3 regions of the Desulfovibrio faecalis genome follow, and region 3 is predicted to be linked to each of the others. Evidence: riboswitches for the same ligand, from Rfam matches in the RefSeq annotation. Region 3 holds a riboswitch; each other region holds the start of a gene.
What was found. Region 3 has a riboswitch for cobalamin ahead of ACUZ79_RS10670 (anaerobic ribonucleoside triphosphate reductase). Riboswitches for the same ligand answer to the same signal wherever they lie in the genome.
Positions count from the first base shown of each region.

Region 1: it holds a riboswitch for cobalamin, as region 3 does, so the genes downstream of both, ACUZ79_RS02195 (sirohydrochlorin cobaltochelatase) here and ACUZ79_RS10670 (anaerobic ribonucleoside triphosphate reductase) in region 3, are expected to answer to the same signal.
Region 2: it holds a riboswitch for cobalamin, as region 3 does, so the genes downstream of both, ACUZ79_RS15565 (FecCD family ABC transporter permease) here and ACUZ79_RS10670 (anaerobic ribonucleoside triphosphate reductase) in region 3, are expected to answer to the same signal.

Region 1 covers NZ_JBRBQR010000001.1:506,749-512,178, reverse strand. Annotated here, with positions in the region: gene ACUZ79_RS02210 (GGDEF domain-containing response regulator) at 1-274, opposite strand, end outside; gene ACUZ79_RS02205 (DMT family transporter) at 664-1,500, shown strand; gene ACUZ79_RS02200 (30S ribosomal protein S1) at 1,755-3,467, opposite strand; cobalamin riboswitch at 3,675-3,898, shown strand; gene ACUZ79_RS02195 (sirohydrochlorin cobaltochelatase) at 3,931-4,869, shown strand; gene ACUZ79_RS02190 (hypothetical protein) at 5,046-5,430, opposite strand, start outside.
Region 2 covers NZ_JBRBQR010000001.1:3,546,538-3,551,967, reverse strand. Annotated here, with positions in the region: gene cobI (precorrin-2 C(20)-methyltransferase) at 1-618, opposite strand, end outside; gene ACUZ79_RS15575 (ABC transporter substrate-binding protein) at 667-1,551, opposite strand; gene ACUZ79_RS15570 (ABC transporter ATP-binding protein) at 1,499-2,449, opposite strand; gene ACUZ79_RS15565 (FecCD family ABC transporter permease) at 2,449-3,549, opposite strand; cobalamin riboswitch at 3,769-3,947, opposite strand; gene ACUZ79_RS15560 (polyphenol oxidase family protein) at 3,974-4,729, opposite strand; gene ACUZ79_RS15555 (5-formyltetrahydrofolate cyclo-ligase) at 4,720-5,430, opposite strand, start outside.
Region 3 covers NZ_JBRBQR010000001.1:2,430,563-2,435,992, forward strand. Annotated here, with positions in the region: gene ACUZ79_RS10670 (anaerobic ribonucleoside triphosphate reductase) at 1-1,550, opposite strand, end outside; cobalamin riboswitch at 1,672-1,850, opposite strand; gene ACUZ79_RS10675 (M16 family metallopeptidase) at 2,456-5,071, opposite strand; gene ACUZ79_RS10680 (ABC transporter ATP-binding protein) at 5,338-5,430, opposite strand, start outside.

The sequences.
Region 1 (5,430 bases), 1.9 Mb from region 3:
GGCGTTTATAGATATCTTCGTCAAAGTGGGCGCTGACCACTACCACAGGGATGTTCCGGGCAAGGATGGCAGGGACAATTTCGCCGTTGGGGGCATCGGGCAGATTGAGGTCGCAAAGGGCAAGAAAGTACTGCGAAGGATTGTCCTCCAGCAGTTTTAAGGCTTGTTGGCGATTCTCGGCGCATTCGTAGGAAAGCCCCAATTGTTCCTTGAGATTGTGCGCCATAAAGCGCGCTGTTGTCCGACTGTCTTCAACGATGAGAACTTTCTGCATGTTTGCTTCCGCATGGGGGATTGGTTTGGGGCTGGATAAAAAAATTGCGCCGTGCAAGAGTGCGGAACCTGCGCGGCGGCTGTAAATTTTAATCGTATTGATTTTTGCTCTTGCAGTCAAAAGGGATAACGGCCCTTGCGTGTTATATTTGCAGAACATTTCCCGTCCAATACCGTCGGCGAAACAGCGGGCCAGTGCAGCGGGAACGATTGCCTGCCGCAGTTTTGCCCAAGATAACAGGCAACAAGCTCTGCGTGAGCGAGAGCCTCGCTGGCAATTGTGGGCGGCATGAACGCAATGTATGCGGTTCCAATCGGTGTATTGCCCTCTTTGCCTGGGGGGCTGTGTTGTTGTCTTGGCATTCTCACGGCAAAGAGGTAGCAATGCCCATGTCCCCATCAATCTTGCTCGCCATCCTCTTTGCCGCCTTTCTGCACGCGCTTTGGAATATTATTGTCAAAAGCGGTGACAACAAGCTTTTTGAAACAGGCTTGAACGCTTTTGGTGCCTGTCTTGGCGCACTGTGTCTGCTGCCTTTTTTGCCGCCGCTGCCACAGGCCGCGTGGCCCTATCTTGCCATGTCGTGCATGTGTCATCTCGGCTATTACATATGTATTTCAGCGGCCTATGAGCGGGTAGACATGTCTTTTGCCTACACGGTAATGCGTGGATGCGCGCCCTTGCTCACCTCGCTGGCACTGCTGGCCTTTGGCGTGAACATGTCGGTGGGCGCATGGTGCGGCGTGCTTACGTTGTGCGCGGGGATTATGTGCCTTGCCACGGATAATATGCGTCGAGGCTATGGCTGGAGCGAAGTTTTTATCTCGTTGCGTACATCATGCATCATTATGGGGTACACGCTGGCAGACGGCCTTGGTGCGCGGGAAAGCGGCAACGCCGCCACCTACACTATTTGGATTTTTCTGATCAACGCGCTGCCCGTGCACGTTTACATCCTGTGGCGGTATGGCTGGAGTTACGTGGGCTATGCCCGTAAACGGCTTGGTGTGGGTACGTTGGGCGGTTTGGCAAGCATGGGCTCGTATGGCATTGCCCTGTGGGCCATGACCCTTGCGCCCATTGCCGTGGTGGCGGCCCTGCGCGAAACCTCGGTGATTTTTGGCATGCTGTTGGCCATGTGGCTGCTGCACGAGCGTTTTACGCCCTTGCGTGGATTTTCTGTGCTGCTGGTTGTCGGTGGGGCAGCACTGCTCAAGCTGGCCTGACCAAAAGGCTGCAGGCAGGCTCGGTGATAATGGCGGCAGACTATGCGAGAGGGAACCTTTGCTGAAGGCGGCGTAGTCCACCCTGTATGGGATCGTTCTGTCCGTGGGCAAGAAGTCAGCCCTGCCTAGATGCCACGGGTGCATCGCCGGCACATTACCAACTCAAACACCTCCCGCTGTTTTATTGCTGGCAAGCAACAAGAAAGGGCGCTCCCTTGCGGGAACGCCCTTTTGTATTTTGAAGCAGAAACAGACTAGCTGTTTTCGCTTTCTTCAAACTTCTGCTTGAGCAGATCGCCCAGGCTCTGACCGGCTTCTTGCGGGCCGGAATGGAATTCCTTGGGCTTGCGGCGTTCTTCTTCGTCCTTGATCTGCTTGATGGACAGGCCCAGACGGCGCTCTTCGGCGCTGACATGGATGACCTTGGCCTGGATTTCCTGGCCTTCCTTGTAGATCTCGGCGGGGGTCTTCACTTTCTTGCTGGAAAGTTCGGACACGTGCACCAGACCTTCAATGCCTTCTTCCACTTCAACAAAGAGGCCGAAGTCGGTGATGTTGGTCACGATACCCTTGATGGTGCAGCCCACGGGGTAGGTGTTGGGCACATGGCCCCACGGATCGTCCACCAGCTGCTTCACGCCGAGGGTGAACTTTTCGTTTTCCTGATCCACGGTCAGCACCTTGGCCTGCACGGTGTCGCCCACCTTGTACAGTTCGTTGGGGTGACGCACTTTCTTGGTCCAGGAAATGTCGGAAACGTGGATAAGACCATCGATGCCGTCTTCGATGCCAATGAACATGCCGAATTCGGTGATGTTCTTGATGACGCCTTCAAGGACGGTGCCTTCGGGGTACTTTTCAGCAACCAGTTCCCAGGGATTGGGACGAACCTGCTTCATGCCGAGGCTGATGCGCTTCTTGTCGCCGTCCACGCCCAGAATGACCACTTCGACTTCGTCGCCAGTGTGAACCATCTGGGAAGGATGACGCAGCTTGCGGGTCCAGGACATTTCGGAAATGTGCACCAGGCCTTCAACGCCGGGTTCCAGTTCCACAAATGCGCCGTAGTCAACCAGGTTGGTGACCTTGCCGCTGCACTTGGCCCCTTCGGGGAAGCGGGCGGAGATGTCCTGCCACGGATCGGGCACGAGCTGCTTGAGGCCGAGGGAAACTTTGTTGTTGTCGCGATCAAAGGAAAGCACCTTCAGGGTCAGTTCCTGACCGATGGTGATCATTTCCTTGGGATGGCGAATGCGCTTCCAGCTCATGTCGGTGATGTGCAGCAGGCCGTCAAGGCCGCCGAGGTCAACAAACACACCGTATTCGGTGATGTTCTTGGCCTTACCGGTAACGATCTGGTTTTCTTCAAGGGTGCGCAGCAGATCCTGGCGTTTGGAATCGCGCTCCTCTTCAAGCAGCACGCGGCGAGAAACGATAACGTTGCTGCGGCGGCGGTTGATCTTGAGCACACGGAATTCGAATTCCTGGTTGACCAGGGCATCCATATCCGGCACGGGGCGCAGATCCACGTGTGAACCGGGCAAAAACGCTTCCACACCGCCGATGTCCACGGTGTAGCCACCCTTGATGCGGCGGACAATGTGGCCCTTGATGACCCGGTTGTTTTCCTGCACGTCTTCGAGCTGGTCGAACACCTGCATGCGCTTGGCTTTCTCGAAAGAAAGAGTGATGGTGCCGTCGTTTTCGTTCTTGCGAACAACGTAAACGTCAACACGATCACCCACTTTGACGGAAATGTTGCCGGCGGGGTCGCGGAATTCTGCCGCAGGAATCTGCCCTTCGGACTTGAAGTTCACGTCAACAAGCACATTGTCATCATCCACGCGGACGATTTCGCCCTTCGTGATAGAGCCTTCCTCAAGATCGCCGAAATCGGGATTGAGGTAGTTTTCAAGGGCGCTTTCGAAATTGATTTCGTTGTCGTGCCCGGTTTCCAAACCTGCCATATGTCCAGCCTCCAAACATAATTTCCCCATAACAGGGAGGTGCCTTATTATCAGGATTTCATCAAAAGAACAAGAAAAAATACGCGCCAAATCGGCTTTAGCCGCCGAAAAACCGGGATTCTGCGCCGCTTTGGACGGCCCAGGCGCGGCAGCCCGCGCGGGGCATACCCTGCAAGGGCCTGTCTGGCGGGGCTTGCAGGGTATGCCCACTTGACTTTTATTGCCGCATGAATTGTTTTGAAAAGGTCGGCGGGGAATTCCGTTAAAATCGGAAACAGTCGCGCTGCGGTAAGAGGGAACGAAGCTTCATCGTTCCGCCATTTGGCGGGGCGCTACAGCCAGTCGCGCGAGCGGCGAAGGCGAAGTCTAGGCAAGGGGCGCAAGGCCCCATGCCCTCAAGTCCGAATATCCTCCGGCATTTTATCCAACTTCAACCCGTCAACGCGCCATTGAGGAGGTTGCCATGCTGCGTACTACGCCGCATTCCATTCTGCATTTTTTCACCCGTACCCTTTTGCCCATTCTGTTGCTGTGCGCCGTCATGGGCGCGCCTGTGCTTGCCCCTGCCGCTGAATCCGGCGCAGAAAGCCCCAAGGCCGGCGTACTGCTGGTGGCCTTTGGCACCAGCGTTCCTGAGGCTCTGGCTTCCATGAAGGCCGTGGATGCGGAGTTCAAGGCCGCTTTTCCCGGTCAGCCTGTGGTGTGGGCCTATACCTCGCAGATTATCCGCAAAAAAATAGCCGCCGAGGGGCATCCCGTGGGCGGCATCAGCGATGGGCTCGCCCAGCTTGCCAAGGACGGCGTCAAGGTCGTGCGCGTACAGTCGCTGCACGTCATGGCGGGCGAGGAGTTCAGCGCGCTTGAGCGGGCGGTGCTTATCGACCTGCAAAAAAATCCGGGCCGCTTTGACTCCGTGTTTCTGGGCCGCCCCATGCTGGAATCAAAAAAAGATGCGCAGGAACTTATTCAGGCCATCAGGGAAGACGTTAAATCCCTGCGCGGCAAGGATGCCGCCTTGGTGCTCATGGGCCATGGCCAGAGCCATGGCCGTGCGGATCTGACGTTTGAAGGCACGCGCGCCGTGTTCCACGATGCGGACAAGCGCGTGTTTATGGCGACCGTTGAGGGCGCGCGCAGCGTGGACGACCTGCTGGTGGAACTCAAGGCCGCCAAGGTCAAGAAAGTGGTTATCGAGCCGCTCATGCTGGTGGCTGGCGACCATGCGCACAACGACATGGCCGGGGATGAAGACGATTCCTGGGCCTCGAAGCTCAAGGCCGCAGGTTTCAAGGTGGAGACCAATCTCAAGGGCTTGGGCCAGATTGCCGGCGCGCGCGCCATCCTGGTGCGCCATGCCCGTGAAGCTGCCGATGATCTGACCAAGGAACCCAGGAAGCAGTAGCGGGCGCTTGCCTGCGCCGCATTTTTGTTGCGGGAGCCGCATAAGCCGGGACAGCGCGTCTGGTTTGTGCGGCTTCTGTTTTTGGGTGCGGGGAATTGGGGAATGCGGGCGATGCCGCGTTTCGCAGAGGTTTTTCAGGTGTGTTGTCGGGTTCTGTGCGCTTGCGGGTGTTGCGACTAAGCCTGTCGGGTCACCAGCCAGGCCAGCATGCCGCCCTGCGCCGCAATGGCTGCCGCAAAGGCGAGCCAGCAGCCCCAGAGGGGCAAGGCCTTGGGCGCAATGCCCGCAGCCAGCGCCAGCATGCCCTGAAACGCCCGTTTGAGGGGCCACAAAAGCGCCAGCCCCGCCCACACCGAGGCGCTCAGGGTAAAAGCCTGCAATTCTTTGACTTCCCACAGCCCCACCAGCGAAGCGTACAGATCCACCTTGCCAGCATTATAGGCATTGCCGATGAGTTCCAGCCTGTCCAGAGCCGGGCCGTCAGCGCAGCTTGCGCCAAGAATGAAAAAAATGCCCACAAGGCCGAGAAACAGCAGCAAAAAAAGGCCAAGGGTACGCATT
Region 2 (5,430 bases), 1.1 Mb from region 3:
CTGCTCCACATGGCTCGCCAGCACGCACGACTCCAGCCTGTTGGTTGCGCCCAAGGCTTCCGCAATGGCGGGCAAATTTCGATAGGCCTTGAGAATCACAGCCGTATCACTCTGTTGCAATGAGTCTTCCAGACTCTCCCGACTGTTGATGCCCGGTATGATGCGCAAGGTCTCGCCGTTTTCGCACAAAACGGTGCGGGTGCGGGCAGCTGCCGCCTGAAAGGAAGTGATGCCGGGAATGACCTCCACCGCCAGATGCGGCGCGCATTCGCCAAGGGTGCGCATGAGATAGCCAAACGTGCTGTACACCAGCGGATCGCCAATGGTCAGAAAGGCGGCGCTCTGCCCGCTTTCCAGCACATCTCTGGTTGTCTGGGCTGCTACGCGCCACGCCTCGCGCAAGACGGCGCGGTCGCGCGTCATGGGAAATTCCAGCCGCAACACGCGCACATCGGCCCGCAGATGCGGGCGCGCCGTGTCCAGCGCCGCTGAAAAATCATTGCGGGGCGAGGCTGCCGCAAGGATAACATCCACCTCGCCCAGCACCCTGACTGCCCGCAGGGTCAAAAGATCGGGCGCGCCGGGGCCGACGCCTACGCCATAGAGAATTCCGTTCATTAACTGCTCTCTTTACAATGCTCTGAAATATTTATGGGATCAGTGGGATCAGCGGTGCAGCCAGCTGTCCAGCTCTTCCGCCGCATCCAGGGCGCGGGGGCCGGGGCGGGCAAAACGATCTTCGTCCACCACGAGCACGCGCCCAACGCGCAGGGCGCGCAAATTCCTGTAATGATCGCGCTCCGCTAGAGGCGTTGGCTCAGGATTCATGGGGCCTTTCTGAATAATGTACGCATCCGGGTCTGCCGCGATCAGGGCTTCCTCGCTGTAGCGCACCAGCTTTTTGCTGTCGCTCACCACGTTTTCGCCCCCGGCAAGGGCCAGTATCTCGCTGCTGATGCCGCCGCGTCCGGCAGCCAGCAGATTGGGATAACGCACCTCGTAAAAGACGCGCGCCACGGGCTTGCCAGCATTGCGGCTGCGCAATGCCTGCACACGCCTCTTCCAGCCGTTTACGATGGTTTGGGCCCTATCCTCGCGCCCGGCAAGCCGCCCCAGGATTTCCGTAACCTCAAACAGCCGCTCAAAAGAATTTACTTCAAATGTCAGTACGTTCAGCCCCAAGGAACGCAGATTTTCGGTCTGGGTCTGTGCTTCGCTGCGGCCTTCAAGCTGCAAAACCACATCCGGCTGCTGCGCCAGCACAAGCTCGGCATTGGGGCGCATGTGCGTACCAATGGCTGGCAGGGCCGCAAGCTCCGGCAGGTTGCCGTCGGCAGCGGTGCGCGCCACCAACAGGTCGCCAGCGCCAAGGGCCAGAAAAATCTCGTTAAACGCTCCGTACAGGGCGATCACCCTTTTGACGGGTTGGGCAAAGGTTACGGTTGCGCCCGTGTCGTCCGTGATGACAATGGGGGCGGAATCACTGCGTTCACTGTTTTCAGAATTGGCCGCCTGCGCCTCTGCCGGAAGCAGAATCGGACTGAGCGCCATGCATAGGGCCAGACAATAGGTCAGACTCAGCAGAAGAGACTGCCGGGGCAGCAGATTTTTTCCCGCTCCATGGACCTTTTGCACTGGCAAGCAAGGCCTGAGGCAGTCCCCACTGGGGGTGGGGCAATACGCAGATGGGTATGTTGTAGAGCGCACCAAGATTCTCCTCTGTAAAAACCTTTGCTACCGGCCCGTCAAAAACCAGGTTTCCGTCCCGCAGCCCCATGAGGCGCGTGGCATACAGGGCCGCCAGATTGCAATCGTGCACTGCCATGAGCACACAGGCTCCAGCGGCGCGGCGGCGTTCAAGCAGGTCGAACAGATCAACCATTCGCGCCCAGTCCAGCCCTGCGGCCAGTTCGTCCAGCAGCAGGAGCGGACTCTCCTGCGCAAGGGCACGGGCCAGCAAAACCCTTTGCAGCTCGCCGCCCGAAAGTTCTGTGAGCCTGCGCTGCGCCAGCGGCGCGGCTCCGGTTTCTTCAAGCGCCCGGTCTGCTGCGGCATAATCTTCCCGCCCATAGGCCCCAAGCCACGAAAGGTGGGCAAAACGCCCGAGCAGCACCATCTGCCGTGCGGTAAGGCCCTGCGGCAACTGCCCTCGCTGCGGCACCACCGCCACCATGCGGGCGCGCTCGCGCGGCTTCAACGCCGCCAGCGGACGCCCCTGAATTTCAATGGCGCCAGCCTGCGGCGTCAGCACCCCAGAAAGGGCGCGCAGCAGCGTTGTTTTGCCGCTGCCATTGGGGCCAAGCAGGGCGGCGCACTCCCCGGCGTGCAGGGTAAAGCCCGCCTTGTGCAGCACGCTCTGCCCGCCGTATCCGGCGCGCAGCCCGGCAATACGCAGCACAGGCGGCGCCGTGCGCCCCTCATGGCGAATATCTTGGTCAGGCCGCAGCATCAGCGCCTCCGCACCAGCAGGGCAAAAAACGGCCCGCCAAGCAAGGCAGTGACCACGCCCACGGGCAGTTCCTGACCGCCGGAAAGCACGCAGCGGGCCAGCACATCCGCCCAGACCAAGAGCACCCCGCCGCCCAAAAAGGCCGCAGTCAGCAAGGGGCCGTGCCCCCAGCCCAGCAGCAGGCGCAACACATGGGGCACAACCAGCCCCACAAATCCGATCACCCCGGCCACGGCCACGCAGCCAGCGGTCATGCAGCTTGCCCCGGCCAGCAGCCACAGGCGGGCGCGGCCCACATCAAGGCCAGTCTGAGCGGCCTGTTCATCGCCAAGGGCAAGCACGTCCAGGGCGCGCCAGCCAAAGGCCGTTGCCAGCAATCCAGGCACAAGAGTTGCCAGCAAGAGGGGCAGACTGCTCCAGCCCCGGCCCTGAAAGGACCCCATGATCCAGAACACAATACTGGTTACGGATTCCTCGTTAAGGGCCTTCACAAGGGCCACCAGCGCCCCCAAAAAAGCGGCCACGGCAATGCCCGCAAGAATAACGCTCTCCCGGCTGAACGCGCCGTCGCCGCGCCCCAGCCACAGTGCGCAGCCAAGGGCCGCCAGCGCGCCGATCAGAGCCGCAGGGGCCACCAGCCCGGCATGACTGAAGCCAGCCAGCCCCGGCACATTGCCCAGCCACGGAATATTCCCCAGCATGACCACCAGCGGCCCGCCAAGGGCGATAGCCATACTGGCCCCACAGGCTGCTCCGGCGGAAATGCCCAAAGTAAAAGGATCCGCCAGCGGATTGCGCAACACGCCCTGCAATGCCGCCCCGGCCATAGCCAGAGCGCCGCCGCACAGGGCGGCCAGACACACCCGGGCAAGCCGGATGCTCACCACAACTCCGGTCAGGGCCGGATCATCGGGTGCGGGCGCAAAGCCTGCCAATGCCGCCAAAGCGCGAAACACGCTCTGCGCGCTCAAGGGCACAGGCCCAGGCAAGCAGGCCAGCGGCAGCGAAACAAGCCACACGACCACAAGACCGGTAAAAACCGGCCACAGCCTGCGGGATTGCGGATAGGAGGAAGGAGAAGACTCGGTCGTTCTGGTCATGCCAGCCCTCTGGCCGTAGCCTGCGGGGGCAAACGCGGGCCAAAGCGTTGGCTGACCTCAGGGGTCAGACCCTTGCCCAGTGGCGGCCTGCGTCGCGCGGGCATAAAAAAAGCCTCTTCCACTCGTGGTGGAAGAGGCCCGTATTTCCTCTGTCCTGCCGGCAAAAACCCGTTGCCGTGGGGCGGCCAATGCCACACCGTGGTGCCGTCATTCCATGACTGCGCACCTTGGGGCATGGCAGGTCTTCCGGCTTGGTTCCCCTGCTCCGGCCTTCCCGTTTCCAGTGGCGCAAGATGGAGCAAGGTTAAGAACCTTACGGCGGCGGGTCCGCTCCCGTTTTTCACGGGATTCCCTTTTCAAGCCGGTCTGCCCGGCTACCAATGCCGCCAACACTCTAGGCGCGGCTTTGCGGCCTGTCAATGGCTCAGGCTGCTATCCACACAAGGCTGGCCTGACGGCCCGAGCGTCTGGCGCAGCGATAGGAGAAAAACTGATCGTTGTTGCTGGCGGTGCAGATGTCCAGCCCGTAGATGTTGCGCGGCAAAAGCCCCGCCCGCTCCAGCTGGTGCCGCGTGAGGCCCCACAAATCCATGGTTTTGCTGCTGGCGTCAAACCAGGGCAGGTAGGGAGCGCCCCACTCCTTGTCAAAATTGACAAATTCCGCCTTGCCCGGCCCGAGGCTGGGCCCCCGCACGGCCAGCAGATCGCGCGGTTCAAGGCCGTAACGTTCGCAAAAGCGGGCCACGCCCGTGATGGGGAAATCGCAGCGGTTGCCGCGCCAGCCCGCATGCATGGCGGCGATGTACGCGCCGCTTTTGTGGGCAATGAGGATGGGCTGGCAGTCTGCCGTCTTAATGAGCAGGCCAAGGCCGGGACGCGCTGTGGCCATGCCGTCGCCTTCCGCCGTGACGGGCGTTTCGCAGGCCACGGCCTCCGGCTCAAAAACAAAACCGTCGCCGTGCACCTGCATCAGTTCGGCCCAGGCGGTCATGCCTTGCGGGCGCAGGCCTTCCAGCATGCTGCGGCGGTTGGCAATGACGTGTTCGGGGTTATCCTGCACGGTAAAAGCAATGTTGCCGCCGCCAAATTCGCCAAGGCTCACGCCTCCGGCGCGGGTCTGAAAGGCGCAACGCACCTGCGGAACACCGGGGAAAACAAAGGGGATATAGCTTACAGCCACAGCATACGCTCTTCAGTACATATATAGTTGACCCGCTGGTCCCAGGGGGCCAGGGGCAGGGATTCCACAAGCTGAAATTCAAAACACAGACCCACGCGGGGGCAGGTGAATCCTTTTTCCAGAAAGCGGTCGTAATAGCCGCCCCCATAGCCAAGCCGCCCGCCAGCGAGATCAAAGGCCACGCCGGGCAGGAGCGCAAGGTCGGGGGCAAGGGGGTGTGCCCCTGCGCCACTGCCGCCCGCAGCTTCCGGCCCGAAACCGGGCAGGGAATCGTGCGGTTCAAGCAGCCCCAGGGGGCCGGGCCGCAACTGATCCGGGCCGCTGCACGCCACAAAATCCATAAATCCAGGTTCGCTGCGCCGCACACGCGGCAGCCACACGAGCATATGGGCCTGCCATGCCGCGCGCAGCAGGGCTTGCGTGCCAAGCTCGCCCCGCACACCCACATAGAGAGCCACGGAGCGGGCATTCTTCCACAGGGCGGATTCCATCAGCCTGTTTTGCGCCGCCTCGCTGCGGATTTCGGCCAACTGGGGCGACTGCTCCGCCCGCAGACAGCGCATAACTTTACGCACATCGTTTCTGGCCTGAGCCATAGCATCGGGCAGCACGGCAGAAAGATTGCCCGCCGGATTCTTTGGCGGAGCATCTGGCTGATGCGCTGGTTGAGTGGGCGGCACAGGCGCGGATGGCGTGGTATC
Region 3 (5,430 bases):
ACCTTCTTGGCGCTCTGGATCTTGAGCCGATGCAGCAGCTGGCGGAACACCAGATCAATCTTGTCGTCCAGCAGAGCGTAAAAACGGCTGATGTCACCGCGCGCATCCAGCCCCAGCCGGGGAAGGTTGATGGACGTAAAGCTCAGATTGCCGCGACCGCACGTGACCTGCCTGTCCTTGTCGTACACGTTGCCAAGTACGCGTGTGCGGCAGCCCATGTAGGCAACTTCCGTATTATAGTCGCCCGGGCGGTAGTACTGAAGGTTGTACGGCGCATCAAGAAAGCTGAAATTGGGGAAAAGCCGCATGGCGGAAACATCCATGGCCTGCTTGAAAAGGTCGTAGTTGGGATCTTCAGGATTATAGTTGACCCCGGACTTCACCTTGAATATCTGCACGGGGAAAATGGAGGTTTCCCCGTTGCCAAGCCCGGCCTTGGTGGCGCGCAGCAGGTTTTTGACAACCATGCGCCCCTCGGCAGAAATATCCGTGCCATAGTTGATGGAGCTGAAAGGCACCTGTGCGCCTGCACGCGAATTCATGGTGTTCAGGTTATGGATCAGGGCTTCCATGGCCTGGTAAGTGCGGCGCTCGGTGTATTTGAGGGCTTCGCCGGCAGCGTAGGCATGCGCGCGCGTCACAAGCTCGCGCCGGGCCTCGGGGACAGCCGCCACAAGGGCCTCTCCAAAGGCATCGCAGGTGCCAAGGCGCGGGCCTTCTGGCAACAGGGCGATGGTTTCTCTGGCTGCGTCAATGGCTGCCTGCTCTTCCAGATTCTGGGCAATGCGCAAAAAGGCGGCAAAGGCGCGCTCATATTCCTTGCGGTAGGTTTTGATAACGCCTTCGGCCATGGCAAAGTCAAAATGCGGCACACTCTGGCCGCCGTGCATTTCATTCTGGTTGGCCTGAATGGCAATGCAGGCAAGGGCCGAATAGCTCTCAATGGAATTGGGCTCGCGCAAATGCCCGTGCCCCGTGGAAAAACCATTTTTAAACAAGGGGATAAGATCAATCTGGCAGCACGTTTCCGTGAGCATGTAAAAATCTTTGTCGTGAATGTGGATATCGCCGTTAAGGTGCGCGGCAGAGGCATCCTTGGGCAGAATGTAGTTGTCGATGAAGAATTTTGAGCCTTCGGAACCATACTTGAGCATGGTGCCCATGGCCGTATCGCCATCGATATTGGCATTCTCGCGCTTGATGTCTTCCTGAAGGGCCGGGGAATACGTAAGTTTTTTATAGATATCCATGAGATACGATTCCGCATTACGGATTTTCGTATGCTCGGCCCGGTACAGGATGTAAGCCTTGGCGCTCTTGGCGTAGTCGTACTGAATCAGGGTTTCTTCAACAACATCCTGAATTTCTTCCACATGCTTGAGGCTGCGCGACTCCAGCTTTTTGCACACCTTTTCGGTGACAAACAGCAGGTCAGTGGGGGACATGTCTTCACCGCCAACGGCCTGATTGGCCTTGGTGATGGCATTGAGAATCTTGACCGAATCAAAAGGCACTTCCGTGCCGTCGCGCTTAATAATGCTGGCGAGCATGAACTTCGCTCCAAACGTGTGGGCTATGAACAAAAAGGCCGCCCGAATAAAACGGGCGGAGAGGCCATCAATGGCCTTTTCTGACGGTTCATCTGCAAAAGCCCGTTGCAGATGCTCCACTTTCTTAGAACGGTTGAAAGCAGGTCTTCCGGCTTGCCTGCCGCTTTTCGGCCTTCCCGGTTTTATCCAGTGGCACCCGTGGAAAAGCGGTGTTAAACAGGCTCACGGCGGCGGGTCCGCTCCCGATTTTCACGGGAATTCCCTATTAAGCTCCATGGCGCTTTCAATGTCTAGAAAATCTCAAAAGAATTGCACCCTGTCAATAAATGCACGCAAAAAAGCTCTCCTAGTGCCGTAGTAACACTACGAATTCACTATTGAATTTTCTTGCCTGCCCAATTTTTCACTACATCTAGGCCGCAAAACAGTGAGGGCGTGAACAAAAATGTTCGCCCTGGCTAGAGCCGGATCAGGCAACCTGACCCGCAACATGTGTGGCTTTGATTGGCGCTGCTGAAACATTTCGCCATGAATTCAGGCATCATGCCCACATGACGCTGCCGCCCAGGCCCCGGCACTGCGACCGCAGCCGATACCTGGCGAGCTTTCCTCGGAAAGCAGTTCCCGTAACGCAGGCAAGAACTTACTCTACCCACGCCGGGTTTTCAAGACGGCCTCGCCCACGTAAGAGGACTTACCTCGGGCTTGACATTTTTATTTGCCCGCCCCTTGCCGAACATATCGTTTATAAAAACTTTTTTTGTACACGCAAACAGGGATTGAGCATTCCGTAACAGCCAATAAACACAAGGGGCCGCATCGGCCCAACTCCGCTCCCACCGCCATTATGCAGGGAAGCGCAATCGTGTATCCGATGCGGCCCATCAATAAAACCGAAACACCGCCTACGGCAGCAGGATCATGTTGTAGAGGTTTTTGTCGTCCAGATACTTCTGCGCCACAGCCTGAATATCCGCAGGGGTCAGCTTGGCCGCCTTGTCGATGAGCGACTTGCTGAAATCCCGGGGCAGGCCCAGCACGGCGTCTGTGGCTGCCACGCCCGCGCGGGAATCAAGGCTTTGCTTGTCGCGGTAGTATTCACCAAGCAGACGGTTAGCCCCGGCCTCAAGCAATTCCGCAGGCAAGGGTTTTGCCTTGATATCGGCAATAATCTTGGCAAAGCCTTCACGCGCCTGCGCCACCTTGTCGGGCGTGGTGCCAATGTAAAAAGCCATCATGCCAGCCTGAGGCATGGCGCGATAAAAGGCCGTGACCGTGTACCCGAGGCCCTGCTCGTCGCGCATCTGGCTGAACAGCAGGCCGCTCTGGCCGGAAAGCACAGACTGCAAAAGCATGAGCGCCGGGGCGTCCGGGCTGGTGTAAGGCACAGCCTTGAACATCTGGAGCACGTGGGCCTGATTGCGCCCCGGCAGATGCAGATCAAGGTTGCGGGCATCACCCCATGAGGGGGCGGGCAAGGAGAAATCCTTGTTGCCTGGCGTGGGCAATGTGCGGGCAAAGGCCAGCACGGCCTCTCGGTCAAAATCGCCAGCAACGGCCAGCACCCAGGGCTGTACGAGTTGCTTGTCCCAGAACGAGCGTACATCCTTGGGAGTGAACTTGGAAAGGTTCGCTTCCGTCCCCAGACTATCGTAGCCGTAGGGCTGACCGCCGGGGAAGATGAAGGGATTCACGCGTGAGAACAGAAAGGAGGTAGGCCTGTCGGCCCGCTGGCGGATGGCTGCCTTCATGTTTTCCGCTTCACGCTTGATTTCCTTGGCTTCAAAGCGGGGCTTGCCCAGCACCTCGCCCAGCATGGAGAAATAATCGGCATTGAATCGGGCCGGGCCGGTCAGGGACACGGTAAAGGTTTGCAGGCCCGCCTTGGCGGAGAGAGAAGCCGCGCGGTCGGCGAAATAGCGTTCCATGGCCTGGGCGTCCAGTTTGCCGCTGCCATCGCCAAGGGTACTGGCCGTCAGTTCTGCCAGCCCTTGCTGGTCGGGCTTCAGCAGGGCGTTGCCGCCGGGCAGCATGAGATCAACCGCCACATAGGGCACTGTGGCATCAGGGATAAGAATGACGGTGCGCCCCTGCCCCAGGTCGACCACTTCCTGCTGCCCCGCCGTGGACGAAGCCTTTTGCGCGGTTTTGGCAGCGGCACTGCCGGGCCAGTTCTTTTGCAGCACGGCTTCCAGATCGGATAGCTTGGCATTTTCAGGCGCGAGCACACGCACCCGCGCCCTGCTGGGGTCAAGCCAAAGGTCAATGGCCTGCTGTACCTGCGGCTGCGAAACATTGCGCTGGGTGAAGCGCAGGTTCTGTTCCGCCACATCGCCGCCCAGCTCAAACTGGACGCTGCCCAGCCAGGAGGCCAGACCGTTGAGCGTTTCCGCCGAGCGATCCATGCTGTCTTCAAGGTTGTAGCGGGCGCGCTTGAGGGCCTCGGGTTTGAAGTCTGCGGCCTTGAGATTGGCAAGGTCTGTGGTCAGCCCCTGCCAAAAGGCCTCCAGCTTTTCCGGAGCCATATTGGCTGTAATGTACAGCATGCCCGCGCGCTCAAGGCTCATATTGCCAACGCTGATGCTGTCCACAAGCTGCTTTTCATACTCATATTTGCGGCTCAGCAACGAAGTTCCGTCGCCGCCAAGCAGGTAGCTCAGCACGTCCAGATCCACAGAGCGTAGATCGCGCAGGGCTGGCGCAGGAAAGGCCATGCCCAGATAGACCTTGTTCCAGGGGCCGCGCACCACTTCAACGCGCTGACCGCCGGGAGCCGCGAGCAAATCAACTTGCGGCGGCGTAACGAAATCGTTGGTGTTGGCCATGCCGCCAAAAAGTTCCTGCGCGTGTTGCAGCACCGTCTGCGGGTCAATATCGCCCGCCACCAGCAGCATCATATTCTGCGGCTGATACCAGCGCTGCACATAGGCGCGCAGGTCGTCGGCGGTAATGGCGCGCACGGTTTCCTTAAAGCCGATGATGGGCCGACCGTAGGGGGTGTTTTGGAGTGTGGACACCTGCAGGCTTTCAAACAGCCTGCTCATGGGCGAATCCTGATCGCGCTCAAGCTCGGAAATCACCACTTCTTTTTCCGACTCTAGTTCCTTGGGGTCCAGAGCGGCCTGAAAGGCCATTTCTTTCACCACGTCCATGCCCATGCGCCAGTGGGCAGCGGGCATGTCCGTCATGTACCATGTCTTGTCAAAGCTGGTGGCCGCGTTGAGGTAGCCGCCAAGGGCTTCCACATCACGCGCCACCTGGCCCTTGGGCCGGTGCTCTGTACCTTTGAAGACCATGTGCTCCAGCAGATGGCTGATGCCCGCCTGCTTGGCGTCCTCATTGGCCGAACCGGTGCGCACGTAAAGACGCGTTGCCACCAGAGGGAAGCGGCTGTCCTTGATGATATACACGGAAAGCCCGTTGGGCAGTTTGGTCAGGGTTCGCTGTTCGCCCGGTGCGGCAGAGGCCGCGCCAGCCAGCAAGGCCAGCAGGAGGGGCAATAACAGAAGTATGCGTTGCATGTTTGCTCCTTATGGATTTGCAGTCGCAAGAAGGCAGAGGCAAAGGCAGTAACCGCCCTGCTCCCCGGACTGTTTTTAACCAACCTGAATACTAATACCCCCAGCACGGGGTGGCAAGGCGTAGTCTTTTCCCCCCCCGGCGGCCCGACGGTATAATGTTGCGCCCTGCTGAATTTCCGAAGCTTTCAGCAACAAAAAACCGGCAATCGTACGACTGCCGGTTTGAGCGCTGACCAGATCAACGCGGTCTGAAATCAGGAGCAGGTCTAGCCGCCGAGGTAGGCGTCCTTGACCTTGGGGTTTTCGAGCAGTTCGCGCCCCGGGCCTTCAAGTACCACCCTGCCAACTTCAAGAATATA